DNA from 3 places in the Porphyromonas vaginalis genome. Region 3 is predicted to be linked to each of the others. Evidence: riboswitches for the same ligand, from Rfam matches in the RefSeq annotation. Region 3 holds a riboswitch; each other region holds the start of a gene.

Region 1 (5,435 bases), 610 kb from region 3:
AGATCAAACCTGCAGACAAGCCAAGCCCATCCGTCGGCGGGTACCAACCGATCTACCGAACCACCGAGCGACTCAAGCGTGCCCGCATCGACTCCGCTTTCTTAGGACGCTACATAGACCAGCTTCTCCAGAGTCCTTACTTCTCCATCCCCGAGACGCTCTCTGAGCCTCTCATAGCGCACCGTCATCTAGCACCTCTCCAGACGGCTATCAGGTGGATCCATCACCCGCAGAGTGTCGAGCAGGCGCAGGTGGCTAAGTTCAGACTGAAGTACGACGAACTCTTTTACCTCAACCTCTACCTGCGTCGCCTAGCCGTCATGCAGCGTATGCGCTACGAGGGCTATCGCTTGGAGCAAGTGGGCAAGCTCTTCAACGGCCTGTACCACGCACTACCCTACGACCTCACAGGAGCGCAAAAGCGAGTCCTCCGTGAGATACGTCGGGACACCAACTCGGGGGCACAGATGAATCGTCTCATACAGGGAGACGTGGGCAGTGGCAAAACCCTCGTCGCACTCTTTGCTATGCTCCTAGCCGTAGACAATGGCTACCAAGCCTGCATGCTCGCCCCCACGGAGATCCTAGCGCAGCAGCACTACGAGACCATCTCCGAGTTCGTCGAGGGGCTGGATGTCTCCATAGCACTTCTCACGGGGAGCAGCAAGACGCGAGAGCGACGCGAGACCCTGTCCACCCTAGCCGATGGGAGCCTCTCCATCTTGATCGGCACGCACGCTATACTTGAGGAGCGGGTCGCCTTCCGCAAGCTCGGCATGGCCGTCATCGACGAGCAGCACCGCTTTGGCGTAGCCCAGCGCTCCAAGCTCTGGGGCAAGAATGTGCTGACCCTTCCCCACATCCTCGTCATGAGTGCCACCCCGATACCCCGCACCCTAGCGATGACTATGTATGGCGACCTCGATGTCTCGGTCATAGACGAGATGCCCCCTGGGCGCAAACCAATCACGACCGTCCAGATAGCAGAAAAGAAGAAAGAAACACTCTACAGCCTCATCAACGAAACGATTAATCGTGGACAGCAGATCTACGTCGTCTTCCCTATGATCGAAGGAACGGAGGAGTCTGACTTTGCCAATCTAGAGGTAGGCTACAAGGAGTACGTAGAGCGCTTTGGCGAAGAGCGAGTCGTCTACGTTCACGGACGACTCAGCGCCGAGGACAAGGCGGAGCAGATGGAGCGTTTTGCCTCGGGCGAAGTGCCGATACTCCTAGCCACGACGGTCATCGAGGTGGGCGTCAACGTGCCAAACGCTACGGTCATGGTGATCAACGATGCGCAGCGCTTCGGACTGGCACAGCTACATCAGCTGCGGGGGCGTGTGGGGCGTGGTGGCGACAAGAGCTACTGCCTCCTCGTCACGCCCGACGACCTGCAGGGTGATGCCAAGCAACGCATCGACACTATGGTTGCCACGCAGGATGGATTCAAGATTGCCGAGGAGGATATGCGCCTACGCGGCTTCGGACAGATGGAGGGGACACGACAGAGCGGCACTCTAGCGGGCATCAGCATAGCCGACCCAGTGGCCGACTACAACCTTCTCGCCCTCACACGGCTAGACGTCAACTACCTCCTCGACTACAGCCCGCTCCTCGACCAGCCCGACACAGAGCTCTACCGCATCAACCTCGAGCGCATCCACCCCAACGCCCACCACTGGGGACAAATCAGCTAATCCTCCTTTCCCTTCCCAAGCTCCTTTCTCACTCCCCTTTCTCACTCCCCTTCCAAAGTCCTTGGGATGTCAACCGTTGGCTCCCAGCCCCTAGTCAATGAGCCTCTGCAAAGGCAATCATTGCTGTACCACAACGGACGCCCTTTCACGAGAGACCATCCGTGCGACCCTACAGGAGTCGTCTTGCTCAGCATCTTCACAGCGGGTTACACGAGTCGAGTGAGCTACATATATAGTATGGCAGATAGTCCGGAAAGGTCGTCCCATACTGATGGGACAAATATCTTCCACCTGGCATGGGACGAAATGGTCCCCACGGAGGGGTGCAGGAACAGCTTAGACGTGTAACGATTTTGTAGAGAGGTATGGTCGGACGCAATGCGGTCTGCGTCTGACCGAGCATCCTTACAGCGGGTTACTAGCTTCTAATCTCTACCCCCCTAATCTCTAACTTCTAACGGCTCTTTGGCAAGGTGGTTGCTTTTCAGTACCTTTGCGGGTGATTATGGTTAGTGGATAGGCATACCGCTCACTACACCTATGCGAGGTGTAGCGTATGTCACGCCACTCTAAGAGGGAATCAGGTGCAAATCCTGAGCAAGCCCGTTGCTGTAAAGCTCTCTCCAAGCTAACGTGTCATCTACTCGATGAGACCACTGCCCCGCTAACGTCACTCAGGGGTGGGAAGGAGACACCTGAGCGAGCTAAGCCAGAAGACCTGCCACGATCATTATTTCTATCAGTCTGCAACGTGGACTTTGCAGTACGATACGCTTCTGGCGAGGGGCATTCATACGCCTTTGGCTCCAGATGACTAGGAAGGATGCTCCTAGTCTGTGGCTCGTTGAGCCGTTAAGTCGTTGAGTCGTAGAGTCTACCATGCGGTACTGAGACAGTAACTTGAATCCCCTAGACTCTATGATATGAGACATATCTACCCCGTTATACTGCACACCCTCACCAGCTTACTCCTCCTAGGTGTGGCGACCCTCTCTGCGCAGGAGAGTCGCATCACGGAGGTGATTGCTTACCACCCGGCTCCCGGGCAATTTATGGGTAGCGAGGCGATGGCGAGCCAAGATGTCACCACTTATGCTGATCTTCTTCGCAAAGCGCAGCTGCGCCTTGTCGAGGAGCACACCTTCCTCTCTCTCGGCGGGTGGGGCGGCTACATCATCGTACGCATCCAGCCCGCATTGGTCAATCAGCCCAACCAAGCAGACTTTGCGATACTGGGCAACGCTTTCATTGGCAATGCGGAGCCAGGGATCATCTATGTGAGCCAAGATGCCAATGGCAACGGACTAGCGGACGATCCGTGGTACCGAATCCGTGGTAGCGAAGACTATCGCAGCAATCTAGACTACACGATCACCTACTACAAGCCAAAAGATCCGTACAACGACCCCATCGCCTGGAGCGACTCGGAGGGAGAGTCGGGACTTATACCGCGTAATAAGTACCACATGTCCAATAGCTACTATCCGCTCTGGGAGGGTGATAAAGTGACCTTCACGGGTGTCCTCCTGCCAGACTGTATGAAGCTAGATCCTGCGAGTGGGCAGTGGCAATCTGAGCCTTACGCTTATGGCTATGCGGATAACCATCCCAACGACTCCTCGGGTAGCCACATTGATATAGACAGTGCGGTCAATGCTAAGGGAGAACTGGTACAGCTAGATCGTATCGACTTCCTCAAGGTGCAGACGGGTGTCCATCAGCAAAATGATGTGACGGGCGAAGTGTCGACAGAGTTTGCGGGCATCAAGCCCCTCGCCAAGGGCACCAGCATCACTTCCCCCACAGCGACGCCAGCCGTGCGCCTCTCCAGTAGCGACAACCAGCTACAGATCGAGAGCGAAGAGACTGGTACACTATACCTATATAATATAGATGGGCAACTCGTCCTGACGCATCCGCTCTCTGTGGGTCGCGCTACGGTCGCTCTGCCCGCTATGGGCGATTGCTACGTCGCACTCTTACGCCTAGAGGGCGGAGCTACGACATCTTATCGTATATGCAGACAATAACAAACTATATATTCACTCAATTACTATGCAAAGAACAGTAACGACAACGCTCCTACTACTCTGCTGGTTACTCCTGCCACCGATCGTGTGGGGACAAGAGGACAACACGCTCTTGATGCCCACGTCGACCTCGAGCAGTAACGAGCATAAGGTGGGAGACACCCCGCTGATCCTCTACGATAGTGGAGGAACCGATGGCAATGCTTTGGCAGGCAAGACGGGCAAGATCCTCTTCACGCCAGAGCAAGCTGGCAAATGTATCGAGATAGAGATACAGGAGCTTGCCTTAGCCAATCAAGACGAGCTTTACATCCTCGAGGGTGCAGCACCTTTCACTAGTTGGATGGCGCCTAACGAGAAGTTAATTATCAGGAAGTTTACCAAGGCAGATAGACCAACGCTGCCTCTCAAGCTTCGCTCCAGTGGCAAGTCCGGTCAGATCACGATCGGTAGCAAGACGAAAGCTAATCCAGGCGCCGGCTTTAAGATCATCGTACGCACGGTCGATCAGCCTGCGATCCAGGTTACCTCTGTCCTAGAGGACAAGAGCGCTAGCCACGACCCTTACATCGGTGAGCAGTCGCTCATCGTCTCTAACCTCAAGATTACAACCGAGGGACTAGCCAAGGCTCCCAAGCTGACGGCTCTGCACTATAAGCTCAGCGACACAAAGCCGAGCGACATCACGGCGATATACCTCTACGAGGCAAACAGCCGTAAGCCCAAACAGCTAGACGCTGACAAGCTACTCGGCAAGACGACCGAAGTTTCTGCCGAAGGTACGATCACACTCTCTAAGGAGTACACGCTCTCTGAGCCTAACCATGATCTAGTTCTGGTCGTTGACCTCAAGAGCGACGTGGCGGCTGGTAGCCGTATCAATGTCGCTACGACAAAGCTCACGACAACTCTCGGCGATCACGCCGTAACGCTCCAAAAGCCTAAGACGCTTACTGTAGAGGATGCCTACGCGCTTGCTAAGACTCCGAAAACCTACACCGTAGGCGACAAGTCGCTGACACTATACGACGATGGCGGTAAGTATGATCCGATCAGCGAGAAGTTTGACGGATACGCTGTCTTCAAGCCTGAGACCACAGGCAAGGTGATCCAGGTAGACTTTACGAAGCTAGATCTCTTTAGCTACTCTTCTATCGGTCGTGCCGACCTAGTTGAGGTGTACAATGGCTCAGAGGTCAATGTGGACAACCTCATCATCAAGCTCAACAAGGAGAAAGCTTACAAGGCAACTTCGACAGCTCCTGATGGTAGTCTGACGATCCGTCTCGTAACGAATACGGGGGTTCCCAAGGCTGGCTTTGAGGCTCTGGTCTCTCAGATTGCACCTATGCCTATGGCGATTGACTCGCTCTCGGGTAGAACCATCGAGGTCGACACTTTTGCGATGCCTATCAATGCAAGCGTCAAGAAGGTCGGCATGGTTGCCTTCACGCTCGTTGCTAAGGGAACCAAAGACCCTGTTACACTGCAGCGTCTAGACCTGAGCTCTATCAGCAAGAAGACAGACGTAGCGCAGGTGGCTCTCTACTACAGCCCTATCGTAGATGACTTTACGAAGGCTAAGGAGATCGCTCGCTGGGACTTTGCCCAGGCACTCACCGCCAAGCTCCCCACACCTCAAGCACTGCGCGAGGGGGCTAACCACTTCTACCTAGTCGTAGACCTCCAGGAGACTGCGAGCAAG
Region 2 (5,435 bases), 2.1 Mb from region 3:
ATCTGTGATGATAATATGGTTGCGAGCGAATGATGCATCTACCGTAGCCGATAGTCCGGGGGTGAATAGATTGCGCTTGGCGTAGTGTGCCGAGAAGCTCAAGTCGTCACGGTCCCGCATCGCCTCGCCGATGACTAGCGACTGGCGAAAGCCGGTCTGTATCTCGCTCGCGCTCTTCGTATAGCCCACTCCGAACAGGGCTGCGTCGGCCCATGGCTTCTTAGTCACGCCCAGCTGCAGACGGCCCAGGAGCGACTGGTAACCATCGTGAAAGCGTCTGAAGTCTCGCTGCTCGTACTCTTGGGACTCAGCATTCCACACCTCCACACCGCGCATGATGTAGTCGTTCTTCGAGTATTGATAGCGTAGCGTAGGACGCACTGTAAAGCCGCTCCGCTGCTCTCTATACTGCCCCGTCAGGTCTAAGGCAAAGGTGTGAAAGGAGCCACCTCGCAGCGAACAGTCCAGATAGCTCTCCCCACGCGTGTTCGTTACTATGTTGACCGCTCCTCCGAGAGCGTCCATCCCTAGCTCAGGAGGTACCACCCCTTTGTAGATTTCGACGCGGTCGATGAGGTTCACCGGTAGCGTAGCAAGCGAAGCCCCCTCACCCATCGAGGAGAGCGGCACACCATTGATAAAGTAGCGGACAGCATGCCCCGACATACCATTGATCGATAGCTCATTGCTCGAGCCTACGCCACCAGACTCTCTGAGCCGTACGCCCGAACTCTGAGCGACCAACTCGTTGAGACTACCCATAGAGGCGATGAGCGGCTTGACGTCTAGGCTGATCGCCGAGAGCGCCTGCTGCTGCATAATACGTCTATGAGTAGGAGCCACTACGACCACTTCGCCGAGACGCTTGTAGTCTATTGTGTCGCGATGATTCCTGAGCGTATCCCGCTGCGCTGCGAGCGGGAGGACACAGCTAGCTAGTAGCAGGAATAGGTAAAAGTAGCTACGTCTCATCGAATTACCGAGCTATGGAGTCGGACTTGTGCAACTTCTCGCCTGTTTCCTCGTAGATTGCCTTCTTGTCCATGATGGAGAGGCGATGATGTGTCATGAAGAAGTCGACCTTTCTCAAGATCATCTCCTGTATCTCAGGTAGCTCGCCCAAGCCACGCACCACGCTCTCGACCTCATATCCGAGAGCCTCTAGCTGGGGTTGCCACTCTTGGAGCATATCCTCCTTAGCGTGCTCGCCTGCTACGATCATCAGCGGCTGTAGACAGACTCGCTTGAGGCCCGTAGCGCGCAGACGCTCCAGAGCCTCCTCGTAGTAAGGGTAGCCCTCCACGCAGCCCACAATCACTTGACCATAGCCGTGACGCTGCAGATAGTGATCCAGCATCGCATACTGAGCCGTAGCACTGTCGTAAGTGCCATGCCCCACCCAGATGTAAGCCACCTCTGGATCGAGGTGAGCCGTCATGATGGCGGTCAAATCCTTGTAATCACTCTCGTAGAAGAGGAGTGGCGTCACCAGTCTGATCTTCTTAAAGAGGCTCTGCTGATGCGCCACCTCATAGGATAGCGACTCCATCTCTACCCCATCGACGATGGTCGTCGAGACAACCAGCAGATGGGTAAAGCCCTCACGGGCTAGCTCTTTGAGCGCTTCGCCTGGCGTGGGGATCTCTATGCCACGCGCAGCTAGACGCTTGCGTACGATACGCGAACTATAAGCTTGACGAACCTCTAATTCAGGATGGGCGGTAGCTATGCGCTCATTGATCGCATCGAGCGTGACCCGACGGGTGTCGTCATGCGTTGTGCCAAAGTGAACCACGAGGATAGCTCCTTTGTCATTAGGTCCCATACCTGCAAAGAGCGAGTCAGTCTCAAAGATCTTATTGCCCGCCTGTAGCGATAGCCCACCGAGGAGTAGTGTCATATATAATAATAGGAGTCGTTGCATCATACGATTGTTGCTTTTATCTGCTAGGTCAAGTCGATCAACCACCAGCGTAGCATAGCTTGAGGCATAGCGCAGCTATAGCCCCACGCCCATAGGCGCAGCACCTCTTGAGAGATATGCTTCTGATCGACTGACATAGCATTAAGGTACACTTGCCACCGAGCGTACACAATTATATACTAAGTTGCGAGTAGTGGCAGGTCTCCTGACTTACCCCAGCCTATCAGCGCCTTCCCATCTGACCTCAGTCAGACAGTGGCTTGTATTCATCTTGTGATAGGCTCTGTGAAATAGGGGGGATCACAGTAGCGGGCACTGTACCAGATTCTCACTGGACTTCCCTCTTGCATCACTCGCCTCACGAGCAGATGCACCACCACTCAAGGATGTTGTTCCACAAAGGTACGAAAAAAGTTAAGGAGCAAAGGAATGTAGAGGTTAGCGTAGATTCAACTATCAAATGCATCAGTCCTGACAGGGCGAATCCAACGCTGACTCGCCACAAAAATTTAGAGTCGATTACACATCGATACGACGCCGTGTCGGGGAAAACGGATTTCCACGTGGATATTTCGAAATCTCCACGTGGAGAATAAAAAATTCTTCGGAGGAATGAAATGAAACTTCGGAAGAATCAAATGAAACTTCGGAAGAAATGAATCACGCCCACGTGGAGAATAAAAAATATCCACGTGGAGATTTGAGATTCCCCACGTGGATATTCAATAAAGGAGGGAATCGAACGAATTTCCCTGTAAAGATATGTAATTAGAGGTTCGAAGGCAGGACTGACACATTGTATATAATACCTCAGCCCTGTTGGAAGCTCGCTTCTAATAGCTCCAAGGTCAGGTGCTACTTTGGGAGTGCTAGGGAAAATCTCGGGGTGGGCATTCTAATCAAATGAGCATACAAAACGATAGGCACGTGGAGATTAGTCTTTTCTGAAGCAACAATGCCACGAGGATTCAATGACTCCATATTATGGTGTAATGCTCGAACCTCCTTCCCCACTTCACTCAAGTAGAAATTCTCCAGTCCATGCAACTGAAATCACCTCTTGTTTTTTCATTTTAGATTAGCTATCTTTGTAATCGTAACCTAGCAGAAAAATAGATATTAATTATGAAACGACTGCTTCTCTCTCTTTTTCTCCTCTTAGGAGGAGTAGCTATTAGTACAGCTCAGACATTTTATGACATAGCCACTGGCGGTCTCTTTTACAAGATAATCAACGAAGAGTCGCGAGAAGTAGAGGTGTGTCGTGAGCTTGAGGAGCCTAAGACGGAAAATGGGCCTCTGTACGAGCACATCCCTGAGGGGGATATCCATATCCCAGCAGAGATCACTGCCGATGGTGAGACCTATCGCGTTGTACGTATTGGCGACAGTGCTTTTGGAGCTTGCTTCAAAATCACTTCGCTGTCGATACCAGCGTCTGTCCGTGAGATGGGCGAGTTGCCTTTTTTGTCTCTATCGGGGCTCAAGAGTTTTGTCGTAGATAAGGCAAATCCTCTTTATTGCTCAGTGGATGGTGTACTCTATAGTAAGGATCAGAAGACATTGCTGTGCTATCCCAATGCTCATGGCAAGACTTTTAGTGTGCCTGAAGGTACTCAAAAGATCTTGTCTGGAGCGTTCTTTAACTGCTTCGAGCTAGAGTCTATCACTCTGCCCGAGTCTCTGGACTCAATAGGATTCATCGCCTTCACCTCTTGTATCAATCTCCGAGAGGTGACGATCCCCCAGGGCGTTAGAGATCTACAAATCTACGCTTTTGCGAAGTGTGCTTCACTACAAAAAGTGGACTTTAAGGCACCATTAGAGAAGCTCCCGATGTACACCTTCGATAGTTGCTCAGCACTATCTGACATCTCCCTCCCTGAGGGAATGAAGAGCCTTGGAGACTGGGCTTTTGGATACTGTACCTCTCTAGAGCAGATCAAATTGCCGAGTACCCTAGAGGCTATTGAGGGTGCTGTGTTTAGTAATTGCTCGAAGCTTGCTGCAATAGAACTCCCTCAGGGGTTAAAACGGCTTGGCAATTTCGCCTTTGGAGATGACACCGCACTCAAGACGGTCAAGTGCCAGATGGTCGACCCTATAGAAGGTGAAGCTATGGGAGAGTCTGTTTTTTCAAATGTTTGGGTTGACAAGTGTAAGCTGATTGTTCCCGAGGGAAGCAAGGAGCGCTATGCTAAGGCTTCTCAATGGCAAGAATTCCTACAGATTGAAGAGACCACGGGCCTAGACGATATAACAAGAGACCTCTCAAAGGGTCGCAAACCAGCAATATTTACCATCCAGGGTGAGCAACTAGTCAATAGAGAGGATCTCCCCGCTGGCATCTATATCATTGACGGCGTCAAGACCCTGCTTCGATAACACCTTCGAGCGACTTGGCTAAAGCATCAAAACTAAATCATCATCACATATCAAACAAATACTTATGCAGAAAAAACTACTCGTTTATGCGTTCATCGTAACGCTCTTGTCTAGCTACACACTCTTTGGGCAAGATAAGAATCAGCTCACTATCATCACCGACAGGGTGGAGTGTGTCGTAGGGCATCAATACAAGATGCTTATGACCAACTACTCTGACAAGGTCTACGAATACCTCAAGGATCACCCTCGTATTGTCGTAGACTACAAGCCTGCAGACCCCTCACTAATCCAAAATGGTGGTACTTGGTTCAAAGCCATCAAGGAGGGAGAGACAGACGTGACCCTTATGATTTATGGGGAGGAAGATGGCGTCTTAGGGGCTCCAGACTACAACAACCTATTGGATAAGGCGACCTTTCATGTGGTCAACAAGTCGGCTGTCGACCTCCAAATACCAGAGTGGTACACAACCTGGGGTACCAAGCGCCAAGAGGTAGACAAAGAGCTGGTGAATAAGCTCCACTACACCAATATAACTGAGCGTTATACAGAGATGACACCTTCACTGACTCCAGAGTTGATGAAGCCTATAGAGGTCTACAAGAATGGCTCCTTTGAGACCCCATTTGTCTTAAACTACTACAATGACAATGACGAGCTATATGGCTCAGCTCTAGTCCTCATCAACTTCAGTCGAGTTATCCCCGCTGACAAATCCCCCATCCGAGCTATGCTAGAGTCTAAAGGCTTCGTGCAGACAGGAACGGATGAAGCCGGTTGCTTTGAAATGCTAAACGAGCAGACCAAAACACAAGTCACCTGTGAGTTCTTCTCACTACAAGGTGTCCATGTGATGGCTGTGACACAGATGAATCGAAACTATATGCCCAATAGTGTGGCAGATGTAACTCGTGCTGAGCAGAGCTTAAGAGCCTACTATCAGGGGAATACACTATATATAGAGACTGAGCAAGCATCTGGAGAGCAAATCTCCATCTACTCCATAGGAGGTTCACTCCTATTCCAAAAGGCCCTCGTCAGAGGTGTACAAACGATCGAGATGCCAACAGCCATCCCTGTAATCGTACGAGCTGGTGAGGCACCTGCTGTCAAGGTTTTGCCC
Region 3 (5,435 bases):
GCGATGATCGAGTTGCAGCCGTGAGCGATATTGGCAAAAGGTCCGCCATGGATGAAGGCGGGTGTCCCCTCGGTGGTCTGTACGAGGTTAGGCTTGATAGCATCCTTCAGGAGGATGGTGATAGCGCCTCCGATGCCTAGATCCTTAACGCGAAATGGCTCCTTAGCCTTGGTATAGCCGAGGAGGATATTGTCGATACGACGGCGCAGGTCGTCAAGGTCAGATGCCAAGCAGAGGATTGCCATAATCTCACTTGCAGGGGTGATATCGAAGCCAGTCTCCGTGGGGACGCCATTGCCTACACCGCCCAGACCGGTGATGCAGTTACGCAGTGAGCGATCGTTGACGTCGAGGACGCGCTTCCAGAGCACCTCGGAGAGTCCCTCGCAGCTATTTCTATTCTGATAGATATAGTTGTCTAGGAGTGCGGTGATCATGTTGTGTGCAGAGGTGATGGCGTGAAAGTCACCAGTGAAGTGAAGGTTGATGTTCTCCATGGGTAACACCTGTGCGTATCCACCACCTGCGGCACCACCCTTCATACCGAAGCAGGGACCGAGCGAGGGCTCACGAAGAGCCACGGCGGCACTCTTGCCGATCTTGTTGAGTCCTAGAGCGAGACCGATAGAGACGGTGGTCTTACCGACACCGGCCTTGGTCGGTGTGATAGCGGTCACGAGGATGAGGTTGCTCTGAGCTATCTTGTCAGGGTCCATGCGCTCATGCGAAACTTTGCCGATGTAGTGCCCGTAGGGCTCTAGTTCTTGATCTGTGATGCGGAGCTGGTGAGCGATCTCCTCAATGGGCTTGAGCTGGCACTCACGAGCTATCTGAATATCTGATTTCATTGTGGTACTATGTTAGTGTATAAAGAAAGAAAGGCACCCCCTACAGGGTCAGGTAGACCACTATAGACGACGCCCTAAGGAAGTGATATTAAGAGCCGAAAGCCGGACTCGAACCGGCGACCTACTCATTACGAATGAGTTGCTCTACCAACTGAGCTATTTCGGCGTCTCATTGACGATGCAAAAGTACAACAAACTTTTGATACTACAAAACTTTTGGTACTACAAAATTTTTGGTACTAACTCGATCCTGCAACGCTTACGGGTAGCGACATCTAGGATCGCACGGTTCGTGTCTAGTGGGAGGGCGTCCGTTGTGTCAAAGGTTACAGCGTCTGATGGCTGGATTTGTCGTGTTGATGTGGTTCGTGTAGGGGCGGACCTGCGTGTCCGCCCACAGAGCACACTGCGCTTCGACGAGGACGGGCGGACACATAGGTCCGCCCCTACAAATCGTAACATGTATCGTCGCTACTCGTATCGATGTTGACAACTTAGTCGACGAAGTGGAGTGAGAGAAGATTCTAATTAGAAAACTTCTCGGAGATAGTGTTTTTGCAAATAGCTAAACAACAGTATGTTGTGAATTTGTTTTGGACAACTTTTCAACAGTTGTTGATTTAGAAGTTGTTTTATTTGGTCATCTCGCTGGAATGTTGTAATATTGCATTCGCAATAAACGAGGATGTTTTACGCCGCCCGTCTTTCGTTCGTTTGCAATCTCATAATACTGATAGGGTGTACTAGTGCACATCGCCTAGTCACTGGGAAACTGGTGCAAGTCCAGTACAGAACCCGCTGCTGTAATTCTCGCTATAGAGGAGGATCATATATCCACTGTCTATATAATAAGATGGGAAGGAGATCACTCCAAGCAGGGCTACGCTACACACAGCCTAGTCCCGACGAGATAAGTCAGAAGACCGACCCGAGTAGACGGAGATAGCACGAGAGAAGGAAGATACGTGAAGGTCCTCACATTACTTTCGGGAATTGAAGTATGACAACAACTATCAAGCAAATCATCAAACGGGATGGGCTGCAAGAGCCGTTTACCCCGTCCAAGATTGAGAACGCCGTTCTCAAAGCCTACATCGCCACAGGTCAGACTGAGTGTCTCCAAGAGGCGAAAACTGTTACCATGGGTGTGCTAGCGCGCATCGAGCAGGAGGTCATTTCTGTCGAGGAGGTGCAGGACCTCGTCGAGAGCGAGCTCATGAAGGTGCAGCCCGAGGTGGCTAAGCGCTACATACTCTATCGTGAGTGGCGTAACACAGAGCGTCAGAAGAAGAGCGAGCTCAAGCGCAACCTCGACGGCATCGTGACTATCGACAGTAACGATGTCAACCTGAGCAACGCTAATATGAGTAGTCACACGCCTGCAGGGCAGATGATGACCTTCGCCTCGGAGGTTTCTAAGGACTACACCTACCGCTACCTGCTCCCCACGCAGTACGCTGAGGCGCATCGTCGCGGAGACATACATATCCACGACCTCGACTACTACCCCACGAAGACGACTACTTGCATCCAGTACGACCTGGCGGATCTGTACGAGCGAGGCTTCCATACGAAGAATGGTAGCATCCGCACGCCTCAGAGCATACAGAGCTATGCGACGCTGGCGACGATCGTCTTCCAGACGAACCAAAACGAGCAGCATGGCGGGCAGGCGATACCAGCCTTTGACTTCTTCATGGCACCTGGCGTCTACAAGACTTTTCTCAAGCATGTGGCCGACACGACACGCCTATTCCTCCACTGCCAGGGTGCTACGGATCTGCCCACCGTACGAGAGATACGAGAGCTGGCAGAGCAGCATCTGGATAGTATCGTACCGACCTCGACAGCGGTGACGAATCTGTGCCAAGCTCTAAGCCAAAGGGTCAATAAAGAGATACCTCGCAAAGAGGTGGTCTACTTGATCAACCAAGCGATAGAGCGCACACGTCGTGACACGCATCAAGCGATGGAGGGCTTCATACACAACCTCAACACGATGCACTCACGAGGAGGCAATCAGGTGGTCTTTAGCTCGATCAATTACGGTACCGACACCTCGGCCGAGGGACGTATGGTGATCGAGGAGCTGATGAAAGCAACGACTGAAGGTCTCGGCGTAGGTGGAGAAGTGCCAGTCTTCCCGATACAGATCTTTAAAGTCAAGGATGGGGTCAACTACTCCGAGGCGGACTTTGACCGTGCGATGAAAGACTTCGACAGTGCCGTGGCTGGAGAGATAGAGTTTGAGACGCCAAACTTTGACCTCTTCCTGAAAGCTTGCGAGACGACGGCAAAGGCGCTTTTCCCCAACTTTGTTTTCCTTGATACGCCCTTCAATCATAGTGATGAGTGGGATGCCAATGACCCGCTGCGCTACCGCCATGAGATTGCGACGATGGGATGCCGTACGCGTGTCTTCGAGAATATCAATGGTCCTCGCACCTCAATAGGTCGTGGCAATCTCTCCTTTACGACGATCAATCTGCCACGCCTAGCGATCGAGGCGATGCGCTATGCTAAGGAGCAGATGGGTACGAAGGAGGATATAGGCAAGATGCGTAGCATAGCGATCAATAAGCTCTATACATCGATACGTGAGATGGCTCAGCTCGTGGGCGAACAGCTACACACGCGCTACGAGTTTCAGGCGACAGCCTTGGCACGTCAGTTCCCCTTTATGATGGGCAATGATGTCTGGAAGGGTGGGGGAGCTCTGCGTCCCAACGATCCCGTGGGTCACGTGATAGACAGCGGCACGCTCGGCATCGGCTTCATCGGTGGGCACAACGCTATGTGCGCCATCTACGGTGAGGGACACGGCACCAACGAGGATGCTTGGCACACGCTCTACCACTGTGTCGAGATCATTGGTGAGGTAGCACAGGAGTTCAAGGAGCGCTATCACCTCAACTACTCCGTACTAGCCACTCCAGCGGAGGGTCTCTCAGGTCGCTTCACACGCCTCGACCGTAAGCGCTACGGGACCATCGAGGGGGTTAACGATAGAGCATACTATGTCAACTCCTTCCACATCGATGTCAAGGAGGAGATACGCATCGCGGATAAGATACGTCTGGAGGCGCCCTTCCATGCACTCACGCTAGGAGGACACATTACCTATATAGAGCTCGATGGCGAGGCTAAGAAGAATGTCAAGGCTATCGCCAAGATTGTCAAGCTGATGCAAGACAACCACATTGGCTACGGCTCTATCAATCACCCGATAGATACTTGTCGCGAGTGTCACTACAAGGGGGTCATCTATGCTAAGTGCCCGATATGTGGTGGCGAGGATATACTACGTATGCGTCGCATCACGGGCTACCTGACGGGCGATCTCGCCTCGTGGAACTCTGCCAAGCGTGCCGAGGAGGCTGATCGCGTCAAGCATCACTAGTCAGATTTCTCTCGGATGAACGTCCTCAAGGTCATACCCGAGACCATCCTCGACGGTGATGGGATACGCTGCTCGATCTACTTAGCGGGCTGCTCCCATCACTGCCTGGGGTGTCACAACCCTGAGAGTCACAATCCGCTCGTAGGGACGCCCCTGACGGAGGCATACCTGCAGCAGATCATCGACGACATCAACGGCAATCCCCTCCTCGACGGCATCACGCTGAGTGGAGGGGATCCGATGTTCTGCCCTGAGGAGCTGCTCACGTTGCTCCAGCGTCTCAAGCGAGACACGGGGCAAGAGATCTGGTGCTACACGGGCTACACGCTCGAGCAGATCGAGCAAGACCCCACACGCGCCCCACTACTAGACTATATAGATGTACTCGTTGACGGCCGCTTCGTGCAGAGTCTCTACGACCCCCAGCTCCCCTTCAGAGGTAGCTCCAATCAGCGCATTATAGCACTGCACAAAGAGTCTGCTCAATAGCTTTTGATAGATATGGGTCTACATTGGTCAGAATAGTATCTGTCTCAAAAAGAACTGGAACGTCGATCTTGACACCTCTCCCATTCATTGGAAAGTAGTTTGAGTCCAAGACCCCTAAGCCTGTCAAGAAAGTCATGACTCCTCCTGGGAATTCGTATAAATGTACGTTCCCATTCGCTCCAGATGAAGAAGTTCCTACAGTGATGGCTTTGGGGTTCTTTTGTAGCATCATGCAGAGATACTCTGAGAAGCTCTCGGTTTGGTTGTCTACGAGCAGAATAACATTACCCTTATAATAGTTTTCACTGCCTAGATGCTGAGGCCCAGCCACATACTTAAACTCTCCTGGCCGCTGACTGTCAGGGTAGACTATGTATGAGAAGTTTTCAGTTTGGGGGATAAAGCACTTAGATAATTCCCAAAAAGACGACGGATATGGATAGCATCTTAAGTCAAGAATAATGTATTGGGCATTGCAAACTTGACGATAAAACCTCTCCACATTGTCTTGCTTTGCTGATGCCAAATGCCAGTAAGCAACCGAGTCGTTAAGCCACTGAGGCTTCATTTTACCCTCTTCCTCTAGCTTCAGAGAGTTGAAGTAATCCATATGTTCGCTTTTTTCTTTGACTTCCAAGGTATCCTTGTTTCGTCGAATCTTCAAGACGAAGCTCTCTTTAGGAGTTGACAAAATTGCA

What was found. Region 3 has a riboswitch for cobalamin ahead of Q2J34_RS08420 (anaerobic ribonucleoside triphosphate reductase). Riboswitches for the same ligand answer to the same signal wherever they lie in the genome.
Region 1: linked by a shared signal. The riboswitch ahead of Q2J34_RS06050 (hypothetical protein) and the one ahead of Q2J34_RS08420 (anaerobic ribonucleoside triphosphate reductase) in region 3 are both predicted to bind cobalamin.
Region 2: linked by a shared signal. The riboswitch ahead of Q2J34_RS00080 (sirohydrochlorin cobaltochelatase) and the one ahead of Q2J34_RS08420 (anaerobic ribonucleoside triphosphate reductase) in region 3 are both predicted to bind cobalamin.

The regions. Positions count from the first base shown of each region.
Region 1 covers NZ_CATQJU010000001.1:1,549,025-1,554,459, reverse strand. The annotation lists gene recG (ATP-dependent DNA helicase RecG) at 1-1,700, shown strand, start outside; cobalamin riboswitch at 2,229-2,440, shown strand; gene Q2J34_RS06050 (hypothetical protein) at 2,624-3,730, shown strand; gene Q2J34_RS06045 (DUF4465 domain-containing protein) at 3,756-5,435, shown strand, end outside.
Region 2 covers NZ_CATQJU010000001.1:21,917-27,351, forward strand. The annotation lists gene Q2J34_RS00075 (TonB-dependent receptor plug domain-containing protein) at 1-972, opposite strand, end outside; gene Q2J34_RS00080 (sirohydrochlorin cobaltochelatase) at 977-1,927, opposite strand; cobalamin riboswitch at 2,103-2,317, opposite strand; gene Q2J34_RS00085 (leucine-rich repeat domain-containing protein) at 3,050-4,309, shown strand; gene Q2J34_RS00090 (hypothetical protein) at 4,374-5,435, shown strand, end outside.
Region 3 covers NZ_CATQJU010000001.1:2,161,466-2,166,900, forward strand. The annotation lists gene Q2J34_RS08410 (formate--tetrahydrofolate ligase) at 1-848, opposite strand, end outside; tRNA gene Q2J34_RS08415 (tRNA-Thr) at 942-1,014, opposite strand; cobalamin riboswitch at 1,568-1,794, shown strand; gene Q2J34_RS08420 (anaerobic ribonucleoside triphosphate reductase) at 1,849-4,248, shown strand; gene nrdG (anaerobic ribonucleoside-triphosphate reductase activating protein) at 4,264-4,737, shown strand; gene Q2J34_RS08430 (S41 family peptidase) at 4,706-5,435, opposite strand, start outside.